4 regions of the Erwinia sp. PME.40.26/001 genome follow, and region 1 is predicted to be linked to each of the others. Evidence: predicted binding sites of a transcription regulator. Region 1 holds the regulator's gene; each other region holds the start of a gene.
The links. The regulator Fur, encoded in region 1, represses iron uptake genes when iron is present. The targets are predictions, from matches to a motif close to ATAATAATGAGAACNACTATCAA.

Region 1 (3,134 bases):
CCCGCATGGCCGCATCCGGTGCTGTTTATTCGCGGAGACCGCTCACCGTATCTGGCCGATGAATATCGTGATGCCCTGCTGTCCCAGTTCCCGCAGGCCCGTGCTCACGTGATAACCGGTGCCGGGCATTGGGTACACGCCGAGAAGCCTGAGGCCGTTTTACGCGCCATCCGTCGTTTTTTTGCGTTGTAGGAACCAGATAACGAATGCCATCAATGCACCAGTAGGGTGAAGAATGACGGGGATAAATGATTGTCGTCACCTCTTTCGCTGGGGTATGATGGCGCGCTAAAATTTTGCCGTTGCTGCTCCTTCAGACGGCATAACGGACCAATTCATCAGTCATCCAGCCTTTCAGTACGACGATTCCTATGGCAAAAGAGAACACGGACCGCACAACGATCGATCTGTTCGCAGATGAACGTCGTCCGGGACGACCCAAGACTAACCCGCTGACGCGTGATGAGCAGCTGCGTATCAACAAACGCAATCAGCTCAAGCGTGATAAAGTGCGCGGCCTGAAACGCGTTGAGCTGAAAATGAACAGCGATGCGGTGGATGTCCTGAACCAGCTGGCCTTCGAGCGTAATATGAGCCGGAGCGAGCTGATTGAAGAGATGCTGCTGGCACAGCTGCAACGCCATCAGCTCTGATGCCATCCGGGCCTGAGCACTCAGCGACAAAACCAGCAGTATTACTCATTTATCCGCTTACGGCGGTCTGTTATCATTAACGATATCTGCTAAAAAATCAGCAGTCACCATATCATTAAGATTCAAGAGGTTATTAAACTCATGGCACTCGTCGGCATTTTCTTTGGTAGCGATACAGGCAATACCGAAAACATTGCAAAAATGATCCAGAAGCAACTGGGGAAAGATGTTGCAGAAGTTCGTGATATTGCTAAAAGCAGCAAAGAAGACCTTGAAGCCTTTGATATTCTGCTGCTGGGCATCCCAACCTGGTACTACGGTGAAGCCCAGTGTGACTGGGATGACTTCTTCCCAACGCTGGAAGAGATCGACTTCAACGGTAAACTGGTTGCTCTGTTTGGCTGTGGCGATCAGGAAGATTACTCCGAGTACTTCTGCGATGCGATGGGCACTATCCGTGACATCATTGAGCCTAACGGTGCTGTCATTGTTGGCCACTGGCCGAGCGAAGGCTATCACTTCGAAGCGTCTAAAGGCATGGCAGATGACAACCACTTCCTTGGCCTGGCCATTGATGAAGACCGTCAGCCTGAACTCACCAACGAACGTGTTGAGCAGTGGGTAAAACAAATTTCTGATGAACTTCAGCTGCAAGACATTATCGAAGCATAGCCATAACAGCTTGATGTGGGAGGTATCTCACATCAAGTGAGTGGTTTTTCCTATAGAAGTAATAGATACATGTTTGTAACTTTCACCTGCAAAACTGTACAATAACCCCATCGGTTACCCGCTTTCTCAGCGCAAGCCCCATTATTGAGGACGTGAGTCGCCCCTGGGCGATGAGATGAGGCAGATCGAGATGTTAACCCAGCATAATTCGGGCGCGCGCTTCCCTGGATGTAACGACATTTATCCTTACATCCCTTGCGGTTTCAGGCTTCCCTTTTGGTTTTCATTTCGGATTATCAGTTCTATACTGAAACGCACTCATTTTTAGCGCCGACCGATGTTCAGGGCTTTTCAGCCACTAAGTGACTCGCAAAGTAACAGGACAATATCCGCATGACTGACAATAACACCGCATTAAAGAAGGCCGGCCTGAAAGTCACGCTTCCCCGACTGAAAATTCTGGAAGTGCTTCAGGAACCAGAGGGCCATCACGTCAGTGCGGAAGACTTGTACAAACGCCTGATTGATATGGGCGAAGAAATTGGTCTGGCCACGGTTTACCGTGTACTGAACCAGTTCGATGACGCGGGGATCGTTACCCGCCACAACTTTGAAGGCGGTAAATCCGTTTTCGAACTGACCCAGCAGCACCATCACGATCACCTGATCTGCCTGGACTGCGGTAAAGTCATTGAGTTTAGAGACGAATATATTGAGGAGCGTCAGCGTGAAATCGCTACGCGTCACGGCATTAAACTGAGCAACCACAGCCTGTATCTTTATGGCCACTGTTCGCTGGGTGACTGCCGTGAAGACGAGACTCTGCACGACAAGTAATCTGATCAACTGAATGCAAAAACCGATGGCTATGCCATCGGTTTTTTTATGCCTGCGTTACAGTGTGTCCTGACGGCTGACACGCTTTCCGTCCGCGCTGACAGCACGGATCATGATGCCGCCACTGACTTCAGGCGGGGTCTGGCTGTCGTAACGCTGCCACTGCTGACCTTCATCACGGCTGAACTCGATCGTTACGCCAGGAAAAGCCGTATTCGCCAGCAGTTTCCCCCCGACAATACGTGCCCCTGGCACCGGTAATCGGTAACCCACGTCGTATCTGTCCAGTTTTGCCAGCTCACGCTGGCCGAGAATATTGGCGAATCGCTGCCAGTCCTGACGCAACGCCTGCTGGTCAACCCAGTGCGTTTTCCCTCCCTGATACGTTTTACCCGCCTGATAATCCTGTTCCCAGGCCGCGCGGTGCCATGCCCGCTCAGCGGCGGAGAACAGACGGGGATAGATCATATATTCCATATCCTCATCGGTACGTACCGTCTCACTCCACAGCTGTGCCGACATGCCCGCCGCCCCCGGCCAGGGTTTGTTGGACATGGCAGTGAAGAACTGACCGTCGCGGTCAACGGAGGTTTCCGCATTCTGCGGCAAATTGTCCGGCGCAAAGCTGAACATTTTGCGCTCGTCATTAAACCGGGTCCCCCAGTAGTAGCCGCGCTCCAGAGGATTCACCTCATAGGGAAAATCCATATAGAGGTAATCAGGGTTAGAAACAATCACCTGATAGCCCTTATTTGCCCAGTCATTGATGGTGTCGAACCCGCCCCAGTAAAGCGTATCCCAGAAATTCACCGCCACTTCCGGTGTGGCAAACGCTCGCGCATTCTGTGCGTCTTTCAAACCATCCTGCCAGGCCTGCATTCTGTTGATACCGTGTGCCTTGACCAACTCGCTGACTTTCAGTGCAAAGTAGCTGGGCAGATGTCCCAAATCGCTGACCTTGCCCGAAGCAAC
Region 2 (3,134 bases), on a different contig from region 1:
TGTTAAGCAACGGCCGGGCGGGCTGGAATGTGGTGACCTCGCCGCTGGCCGGTTCGGCGCGTAACTTTGGTAAAGATCACCCGGAGCACGGTGAGCGCTATGAGATCGCCCGCGAATATATTGAGGTCGTACAGGGTCTGTGGGACTCCTGGGAAGAGGGGGCCTTCATTCGCGATCGGCAGAGCGGCGAGTTCTTCGATGCCAGCAAGCTGCACAAGCTGAATCACCAGGGCACGCATTTTTCAGTGGAAGGGCCGCTGAATATCCAGCGGTCTGCGCAGGGCCAGCCGGTTATCTTCCAGGCCGGTGCCTCGGCGTCGGGTATCCGGCTGGCCGCCGCCTCGGCGGATGCGGTATTCACCAATGCGCGCACGCTGGAAGAGGCCCGGACCTATGCCACTGAGCTTAACCGGCAGGTGCAGCAGCAGGGCCGCACCCCGGTAGGGATCTTCCCCGGGATCAATCCGATCGTTGGCGCAACGGCGGCAGAAGCGGAAGAAAAATACCGCTATCTTCTGTCACTGCTGTCGCTGGAGCAGGCGCTGAACTATCTCGGCCGCTTCTTTGACCATCATGACTTCAGCCAGTACGATCCGGACGGCCCGTTCCCGGAACTGGGTACGCTGGGAGAAAACAGTTTCCGTTCCACCACCGATCAGATTAAGCGCCTGGCGGCAGAAGAGCAGCTGACGCTGCGCGAAGTGGCCTTCCGCACCACGCTGCCGAAGGGGGAGTTCTTTGGCACGCCGGCACAGGTGGCAGAGACCTTTATTCGCTGGGTGGAGCAGGGCGGTGCCAGCGGGTTTATTCTCTGCGGGCCGGTACTGAATGAAGCGCTGGACGATGTGGTGCGCCACGTGCTGCCTGTCCTTGAAGCCCGCGGCTACTGGCACAACGATGATACCCACATCACCCTGCGCGATCGGCTGGCTATCCCGGCGCGGCCTAACCGTTACAGTCTGGCACGTGAACATTTGCGCCAGGCAGGCTAGGGCATTTTCACTTTAGTCAGCAGGATGAAGCGGTTATGCTGACGGTCATCAACCGTCACACTCAGGGAATAAGCATGACTACTGTTATCCGTCGCGCAGAGCGTCAGGACGCAAAACTGATCCTCGCGATGATCGCCGAGCTGGCCGACTATGAAAAAGCGCTGCACGAAGTGGTGGCCAGCCAGCAGGATATTGAAAATTCACTCTTCGCGCCCGGATCACCCACCGAGGCGCTGATGTGTGAAGTGGACGGCGAACCGGCCGGATATGCCGTGTTTTTTACCAGCTACTCGACCTGGCTGGGAAAAAACGGTATTTACCTGGAAGACCTGTACGTCAGTCCGCGTTTTCGCGGCCAGCAAGCCGGAAAAACCCTGCTGCGCCATATTGCGCAGCAGGCGGTGGCGCGCGGCTGCGGCCGTCTGGAGTGGAGCGTGCTGGACTGGAACCAGCCGGCCATCGACTTTTACAAAAGCATCGGTGCTGCGCCCCAGGATGAGTGGGTACGCTACCGCATGGAAGGCCAGGTACTGACGGACTTCGCCGCGTCCTGACCCCTCACAGCATGAGCGCTTCACCAACAGGCACCCCGGATGGGGTGCCTGTTTTATTTCAGCATCAGAGACCGCTGAGTATCATGTTGCAATGAATTGACTATTTCTGTCACATTATGATTGATAATGATTATCATTTGTATATGATGTCGCAAATTATAACGCTTTTTGCCCTGCCTGCAGGGCCTTGTTCGTTGATATTTCTGAAGCCGTTGTTGAGCGAATACCAATAAAAACATCGCAGGTATTTCGCATGATTAAGTTTTCATCCCCTCAGGGATTACTGCACACCTCACTTGTGGCAGGGACCCTGCTCAGCGTGACCCTCTCCGGCAGTGCAGCTGCCGATAGCGACCGTAACGCGGTGACCGCTAAAGCCCGGCAGCAGAATGCAGCCACAACGCCTGACGACGACGCGGTGATGACCGTGCTGTCGCCCGTGGTAAAAAATGTGGCCGGCAGTTCGGTGACCCTCAGTGCCGCAGAGATACAGCAGCGTGGAGGCAATGATTTTGGCTCCATCATGCGCTACCAGCCGCTGATCGGCGCGGTAGGCAGCAGTGGCGGTTCTTCCACCGGGAAAAGCGGCTTCGATCGCGGCGGTTACACCGGCTATAACATCCGCGGGCTGGAAGGCAACCGCGTCGCCCTCGACGTCGACGGGATCCCTCAGCCTGAGGCCACCGGACGCAGCTATGCCAGCCGTGCCGGGGTCAACACCTTCGGTATCGGGCGTGACTACATTGACCCGTACCTGTACGGCCGCGTTGAGATCGAATCCGGTGCCACGGCCACACAGCGCGCCAATACCGCGCTGGGCGGCACCGTCTCCTTCCTGCCCAAATCTGCCGATGATTATCTCACCCCGAATAAGCACACGGCATTCGGCTTCCAGAGCGATTACGACTCCTCCAGCCGCAGCTGGCATAACGGCATCACCGCCGCTGCCGGAGATGACACGCTGCGTGGCCTGGTGGTGTACAGCCGCCGTGATGGCCAGCAGACGCGTAATAACAGCGATGAGTTTGACGCTTACCCGGCCAACTGGCACTCCGATGCGCTGTTAACCTCGGGCATCTGGCAGCCGAACGACGAGCATAAACTCACCGGTACGGTCGACTTCTACAGCAAGGTGAATCACACCCATTACGACAGCTGGAACAATAGCGGCACGGCTATTGACGGCACTGCCAGCCAGCAGAGCAATACCCGGCGCTGGGGCTTAAGTCTGAAAGATGAGTGGACGCCTGCCAACGCGTGGATCGACAGTCTGAGCAATAAGATCTACTACCAGCATACGGAAGCGCACGACAACACGCTGATGCCGTTAGCGACCGGCGGCGCGATGCAGCGCGTTTACTCTGACTACAACGTCAACACCTGGGGCTATGAGGCGCAGCTGACAAAAAATCTGGGCCGTCACGATCTGCTGGCCGGGATCAACGGACGCCTCTCGGAAACGGAACGTCCGTTCAGCCAGTCACCGGCACAGAGCGGTACGGGCATGACCACAAAGCCCGAGGGCGACAGCCGCACCCTGGTGCTGGGTGCCTTTGTCCAGGACAGTATTCTGTTTGACCTCGACGGT
Region 3 (3,134 bases), on a different contig from region 1:
CATCCCGGGCTTCCTGTTCGCCAGCATTGCCATTGTGGTATTCAGCCTGTTCGGCAAAGCGCCATCTGCCGCTGCACAGCAGCGATTTGATGCCGCTGAAGCGGAATACCAGGCCGACTAAGGCCGTTCCTGTCCGCTGGTACCGCCCGGTGCCAGCGGATCTTTTCCTCTGATCCCCGTTTTTCCCTTTTTCCGCCTCAGCCCGTGTCGACCCATCAGATTCTGCCAGCATTAACGAATAAGTGGCAAACCGCTCAAGGCTGACAGGGCGCTTTTATTCCTACACTCCGCAGTGAACGTCTCAATCACTACACGGAGTTCTCTCATGAGAAATGGATTTAACGCGTTGAACCGCAGCCTGCTGTCAGCAGTGCTCCTTATTCTGCCCTTACTGACCTGTGCAGCACCGAAGAATACTGAGGACGATGGCGTGCTGCGTTTCTATCTGGTGCGCCACGGGCAGACCCTGTCCAATAGTAAAGCGATGACAATTGGCGGAGGCGGCAATGCCGAACTCACGGCGAAAGGACGTTATGATGCCAGCAGCCTCGGACTGGGACTGGCTGACATTCCCTTTATTGCTGCTTACAGCAGTACCCTTGGCAGGGCATTCCAGACGGCAACCCTGATCCTGCGCGACCGTAATATAGCAGTGACGCAGATTGATGGACTGAAGGACATCTCCTGGGGGGCGGCGGAAGGGGGGCGCATTGATGATCTGACCGCACAGTTTGGTCATTCCGGTAATGATTTTGCCTTCTACTTTGGCCGCCCAGATGATGTTGATTTTGTCTCTCCGGTGCAGGCGGAAAATATGGCGGTTTTCTCTCATCGCTTCGAGAGCGCTTTGCGTGCTATTGCCCGGCAGCACAGGGGAGAAAGTGGCAATATTCTGGTTGCCGCGCACTCTTCGATGGCATTTTATCTGCAAAAGTACCGGCCAGACCAGCCGTTATCGGGTCTGGCAAACACCAGTGTATCGGTGCTGGAGTGGCGAAAGGGGGCGTTCAGGCTGGTCGATTTTAATAATACGGCCTTGCTGCAATCCGGTTACCTGAAGGCAGCCGCACTGGCACCGCTGGAAATGACGGTCGTGGTCAATTCCCTCACCCGGCTGAAGCAGTCGGGTGTCATGGAGGGAACCTCTGATTCTGATTTTTCAGCGGCCGGCGATCGGGCCAACCAGCGTCTGGCTGAACATCTGCAAAAGATGGCGTTTATCGGGGCCTGGAGCAGTGAACTGGGCAGGGCGGTGAAAACATCGCAGGCAGTCATGTTATCGCACCACCAGCAGGTAGTTCAGGATAAACGACTAAATGAACTGTTCCTCGGGCCGTGGGAAGCAGAAAAGATAGCCACACTGCGCACCCTCAGCGCGGCAGAGCCGCTGTTTTCCCCGGGTAAAAGGATCAATGCTGTCCCTGCAGAGCAGGGAGAACGCGGTGAGGTGGCCGCAGCGCGGTTAGATGAGGTGTTGTCACAGATCGGCTATCAGTACGAACACAGTCAGGGACGGGTCGCGGTCTTTACCCATCCGCTGATACTGGACGCTTTTCTTAGCAAGCGCATGCCAGGCTATCTGCCTCCGCCCTGTGAGGCGGCGTGTATTCTGACGCTGACCTATAAGAACGAGGCGTTTCAGGTCAAAGAGGCCCTGACCTTCTGAATCGAAGATTAATTTACCGGGCCAACAGGTTGTTGGCCCCACTGGGTTACATTTGCTTAAATTTTACCCCCCGCAAAACGCGAAAATAAGCCCGCGCCATCTTGTATTTCCTTAGCCGATAATGATAATCGATATCGTTCTTATTTTACTTATCTTTACTGAAATTGACCGGGTTTCACATTTGAGGTGTCAGGCATGTTTGTCCCGTTTCTGATTATGTTACGTGAAGGGCTGGAGGCGGCGCTGATTGTCAGCCTGATCGCCAGCTATCTGAAGCGGACGCAGCGCAGCCAGTGGTTTCCGGCCATGTGGACGGGCGTTTTTGTGGCGGCGGCCCTGTGCCTTGCTCTCGGCTGGTTTATCAATGAAACCACCGGAGAATTCCCGCAGAAACAGCAGGAGCTGTTTGAAGGGCTGGTGGCCGTGGTCGCCGTGGTGATCCTCACCTGGATGGTGTTCTGGATGCGTAAGGTGTCGCGCAATGTGAAAGCCCAGCTCGAAGATGCCGTCGACAGCGCATTACAAAAGGGCAACAGCAGCGGCTGGGCGCTGGTCATGATGGTGTTTCTCGCCGTGGCGCGTGAAGGCCTGGAATCCGTATTCTTCCTGCTGGCCGCTTTCCAGCAGGATGTCGGTTATGCGCCGCCGCTGGGGGCGATGCTGGGCCTCGCCACGGCCGTGGTACTGGGCATGCTGATCTATTGGGGGGGCGTACGCCTGAACCTGGCCAGCTTCTTTAAATGGACCAGCCTGTTTATCATTTTTGTCGCCGCCGGGCTGGCCGCGGGGGCAATACGGGCCTTCCACGAGGCCGGTCTGTGGAACCATTTCCAGTCGGTGGCGTTTGACTTCAGCCACACCCTGACCACGCACAGCGTCTTCGGCACCCTGCTGGAAGGGCTGCTGGGCTATCAGGAAGCCCCAAGCGTGAGCGAAGTGGCCGTCTGGTTTATCTATCTCGTTCCCGCGCTGCTGCTGTTTATGATGCCTGCGCGAACCGTTGCACCCTCTGCGCGCACCACGCGCTGAATCTGGCCGCGCAGGTCACCGACCTGCCGCTTATAACACTTAGACTGGGATGACCCTATGACCACTCATTTTCGCCGTCAGGCACTGAATGCTGCCCTGCTGGCGGCGCTGACCACCTCCGGCGCTGCGCTGGCTGCGGATATTCCGCAGGTCAACGTCAGCGTAAACGACAAGCAGTGTGAACCGATGTCCCTGACGGTTGATGCGGGTAAAACGCAGTTCATCATCAAAAACAACAGCCAGAAAGGGCTGGAGTGGGAGATCCTGAAAGGGGTGATGGTGGTCGAAGAGCGTGAAAATATCGCGCCGGGCTTTACGCAGAAGATGACGGCGAACCTGGAAGCGGGTGAATACGATATGACCTGTGGCCTGCTGAGCAACCCGAAAGGTAAGCTGATCGTCAAAGCCAGCGGCAGCAAAGTCAATGACGGCAAGCCGG
Region 4 (3,134 bases), on a different contig from region 1:
TTCTTGCTGCTGCGACTGGCGGGATCCCCCGACATATCGCCGATGATCACGCCGCTGGCATCGGTGGCTGACATGGAGGCACTGTCGTCCAGCTTTTCGTGATTCCACTCAGCGCCGAAAGTCACGGTTTGCTCAATCCAGCGGTCCAGCGGCATATTGGCTTCCGCGCTGGCACGGTAATTTTCCAGTCGGCTGGTGCTGTACTCATCGCTGTTGATCATCCCTTCCACGCGTCCGGTAGAACCTTCTTTCATGCGCGTGTTATTGGTTTTTTCATAGTTGAAGGCGAGCTTAGAATCGCCCCATTCCCAGAAGCCGTTATGGGTCAGGCCGTAAGACTGACGGTACAGGCGGTTGGTCTCGGAACCGTACAGTGAGTCGACCAGGCCACCGGGGCTGATGTTGCCATTGCTGTACTGGGTATCTCCGGCGTAGATATTGCCCTGGCGGCTGTAGCCGTAGCTGAAATCAACGATCTGCGAGGGGGTCATTTTCCAGGAAACCAGCGCATTAATATCTTTGTTACGCACCCCTTCACGGCCCGCAGCATAGGATCCGTTTTGCGCCTGGTTGATATCGGCGGCATCGGCGTCGGTTTTGTTGAGGTTACCGTAGAGGCGCATGGTCAGCGCGTCACCCGCCAGCGGGCCGCTCAGGCTGAAGTTGGTGCGTTTGGTGTCACCTTCTTTGCTGTTTTCCGGCTGATTGGTAAACAGCGACAGGGAACCGTGCCAGTCTTTAGTCGGGCGCTTGGTGTGGATATTGATCACGCCACCGGCGGCCCCGGAGCCATAGCGGGCAGCGGCCGGGCCACGCAGGACTTCAATACGTTCAACCATTTCAGCAGGCACCCAGTTGCTGTCGCCACGGGTATCACGTTCACCTTTCCAGCTGTAACGCACGGCGTTACGCGAGCTGACCGGCACGCCGTCAATCAGGATCAGGGTGTTCTCCGGGCCCATGCCGCGAATATCAATCTGGCGGTTATTACCCCGGCTGCCATTGGCACTGTTTCCGGTCAGGTTGACCCCGGGCATTTTGCGGATGATGTCGGACAAATCGTTAACGGGCGGATTCTTCGCAATATCCTCTGCCGTGATAATCGACACCCCTGGCTGCTGTTTTAATTCCTGCTCTGCCGTTTTCTGTACCAGCATTACATCATCCTGTTCAGCACTGACGTCGCCATCTTCAGCGGCCACGGCCGTCCCGGCCAGCGTAGCAGTCAGTAAAAGTGCCAGAGGGTGTAATCGAAAGCGTCCGTTCCTGTTCATCGCATCATCTCAAAGTGTATGGTGTTGTAAGAGAATGTGCATGATAACGATAATTGTTATCATTTCTATGGTGGGAATGACGAATCCTTAAAATCTCCACAATTGGTCACTTTTGTCAGTAAAAGTCAGTGTGATAATTTTAGTTGATAATAAACAATGGGTTGTATTATTCACATTTACCTCACAATCTGCTTATTTGGCACCGATTGTGAAAAATGGATGTTTTATGAACACTCTGTGCCATGTTCTGTCTACCCATCCTGCCGTTCAGTCGTTATTATCCCGCAACAAAATCAAACGCGAATCGTTCTCATTTTTGCTACTTATCTGATTCTCAGGAGAGAAAATGCGCTTCCCTCAGGCTTTGGCTATAACGCTGTGTTCCGCTCTGCTGGCCGTTACCCCCGCGACCTTTGCAGCAGAGGCGTCCGTGCTGTCAATCGTTCACGCGCAGGGCACCACGGAAGTGCCGAAAAATCCGCAGCGTGTGGTGATCCTCAGCCCGGCCACGCTGGATATTGCGGATGCCCTGGGGATTAACCCGATGGGTGTGCCACAAACCAGCGCGCACTATCCGCAGCATCTGGCGAAGTACAACGGCAAGGCGTATCTGAATGCCGGCACGCTGTTCGAACCCAACTTTGAAGCTCTGAGCAATGCCAGACCCGATCTGATCCTGGCCGGTGCCCGCGCCCACGATGCCTATAGCAAGCTGAGTGAAATTGCCCCGACGGTTTCGCTGGACCTCGACCCGAAACATTTTGTACAAAGCCTGACTGAGCGCACGGAGCAGTTAGGTCAGCTGTTTGGCAAAGAAGAAAAAGCCCGGCAGGTTTTGGCGGCGTTTAATGCGCAGATAGCTGACGTGCGTAAGGAGTCAGCCACTGCCGGTAGCGCCATGATGCTGATGATCAACGGCGGTAAGATCAGCGCCCATTCGCCAGGCTCGCGCTTTGGTTTTATCTATGACGTGCTGGGCTTTAAACCCGCAACCGCCTTCCCGGAAACGGGCAAACACGGTAACGCCGTGTCGCCTGAGTTCATTATGGAAGCTAACCCGGACTGGCTGTTTGTGCTGGATCGTGACAGCGCGATTGGCCGCAAAGAGGGCGAGTCAGCGCAGCAGGTGCTGGATAACCCGCTGGTGCGTAAAACCAACGCCTGGAAAAAACAGCAGGTGGTGTACCTGGATTCCGGTTCGCTGTATATCGCCGGTGGCATTCAGAGTTACAGCAATCTGATGACTCAGGTAAAACAGGTGCTGGATAAAACGAAAACCCAGCCGTAAATGAAACCCGTTGCCTTTGTTGCAGGCCTGGCATTGCTGCTGGGCCTGATGGCGTGCAGCCTGTTTGTCGGCGTCAGCCGCGTCACGCTGGTCAGCCTGTGGTCGGACCCGGAGATGCGCGAAATCCTGATGATCAGCCGCTTTCCGCGTACCGCCGCGCTGCTGCTGGCGGGCAGCGCGATGAGCGTGGCGGGGCTGATGATGCAGATGCTGACGCAGAACCGTTTCGTCGAACCTTCCGTGGTTGGCACCACGCAGTCTGCCAGCCTGGGGCTGCTGCTGGTGATGATCGTCAGCCCTGCCGCGCCGATCATGCTGAAGATGGGCGTTGCCACGCTGTTCGCCCTCGGCGGGACGGCACTGTTTATGCTGCTGATCCAACGTATCCGCATGAAATCCTCTCTGATGGTACCGCTGGCCGGCATTATGCTGGGGGCGGTGTTCAGCTCGGTCACCACTTTCCTGGCGATGAAATTTGATCTGCTACAGTCGCTGGGCGGCTGGGAGTCCGGCGATTTTTCCAGCGTGATGCAGGGACGCTATGAACTGCTGTGGGGCGTGGGGGCGATTAC

Region 2: the regulator Fur is predicted to act here: its motif matches at 1,667-1,689, upstream of ACZ3HG_RS02795 (TonB-dependent receptor domain-containing protein).
Region 3: the regulator Fur is predicted to act here: its motif matches at 1,788-1,810, upstream of efeU (iron uptake transporter permease EfeU).
Region 4: the regulator Fur is predicted to act here: its motif matches at 1,321-1,343, upstream of ACZ3HG_RS09095 (TonB-dependent siderophore receptor).

What each region holds. Positions count from the first base shown of each region.
Region 1 covers NZ_JBVHNP010000004.1:35,487-38,620, forward strand. The annotation lists gene ybfF (esterase) at 1-192, shown strand, start outside; gene ybfE (LexA regulated protein) at 372-653, shown strand; gene fldA (flavodoxin FldA) at 795-1,325, shown strand; gene fur (ferric iron uptake transcriptional regulator) at 1,719-2,162, shown strand; gene ACZ3HG_RS13040 (family 20 glycosylhydrolase) at 2,220-3,134, opposite strand, start outside.
Region 2 covers NZ_JBVHNP010000001.1:534,871-538,004, forward strand. The annotation lists gene ACZ3HG_RS02785 (LLM class flavin-dependent oxidoreductase) at 1-992, shown strand, start outside; gene ACZ3HG_RS02790 (GNAT family N-acetyltransferase) at 1,067-1,546, shown strand; gene ACZ3HG_RS02795 (TonB-dependent receptor domain-containing protein) at 1,800-3,134, shown strand, end outside.
Region 3 covers NZ_JBVHNP010000001.1:957,580-960,713, reverse strand. The annotation lists gene putP (sodium/proline symporter PutP) at 1-121, shown strand, start outside; gene ACZ3HG_RS04750 (histidine phosphatase family protein) at 326-1,666, shown strand; gene efeU (iron uptake transporter permease EfeU) at 1,862-2,695, shown strand; gene efeO (iron uptake system protein EfeO) at 2,753-3,134, shown strand, end outside.
Region 4 covers NZ_JBVHNP010000002.1:343,917-347,050, forward strand. The annotation lists gene ACZ3HG_RS09095 (TonB-dependent siderophore receptor) at 1-1,274, opposite strand, end outside; gene ACZ3HG_RS09100 (siderophore ABC transporter substrate-binding protein) at 1,621-2,562, shown strand; gene ACZ3HG_RS09105 (ABC transporter permease) at 2,563-3,134, shown strand, end outside.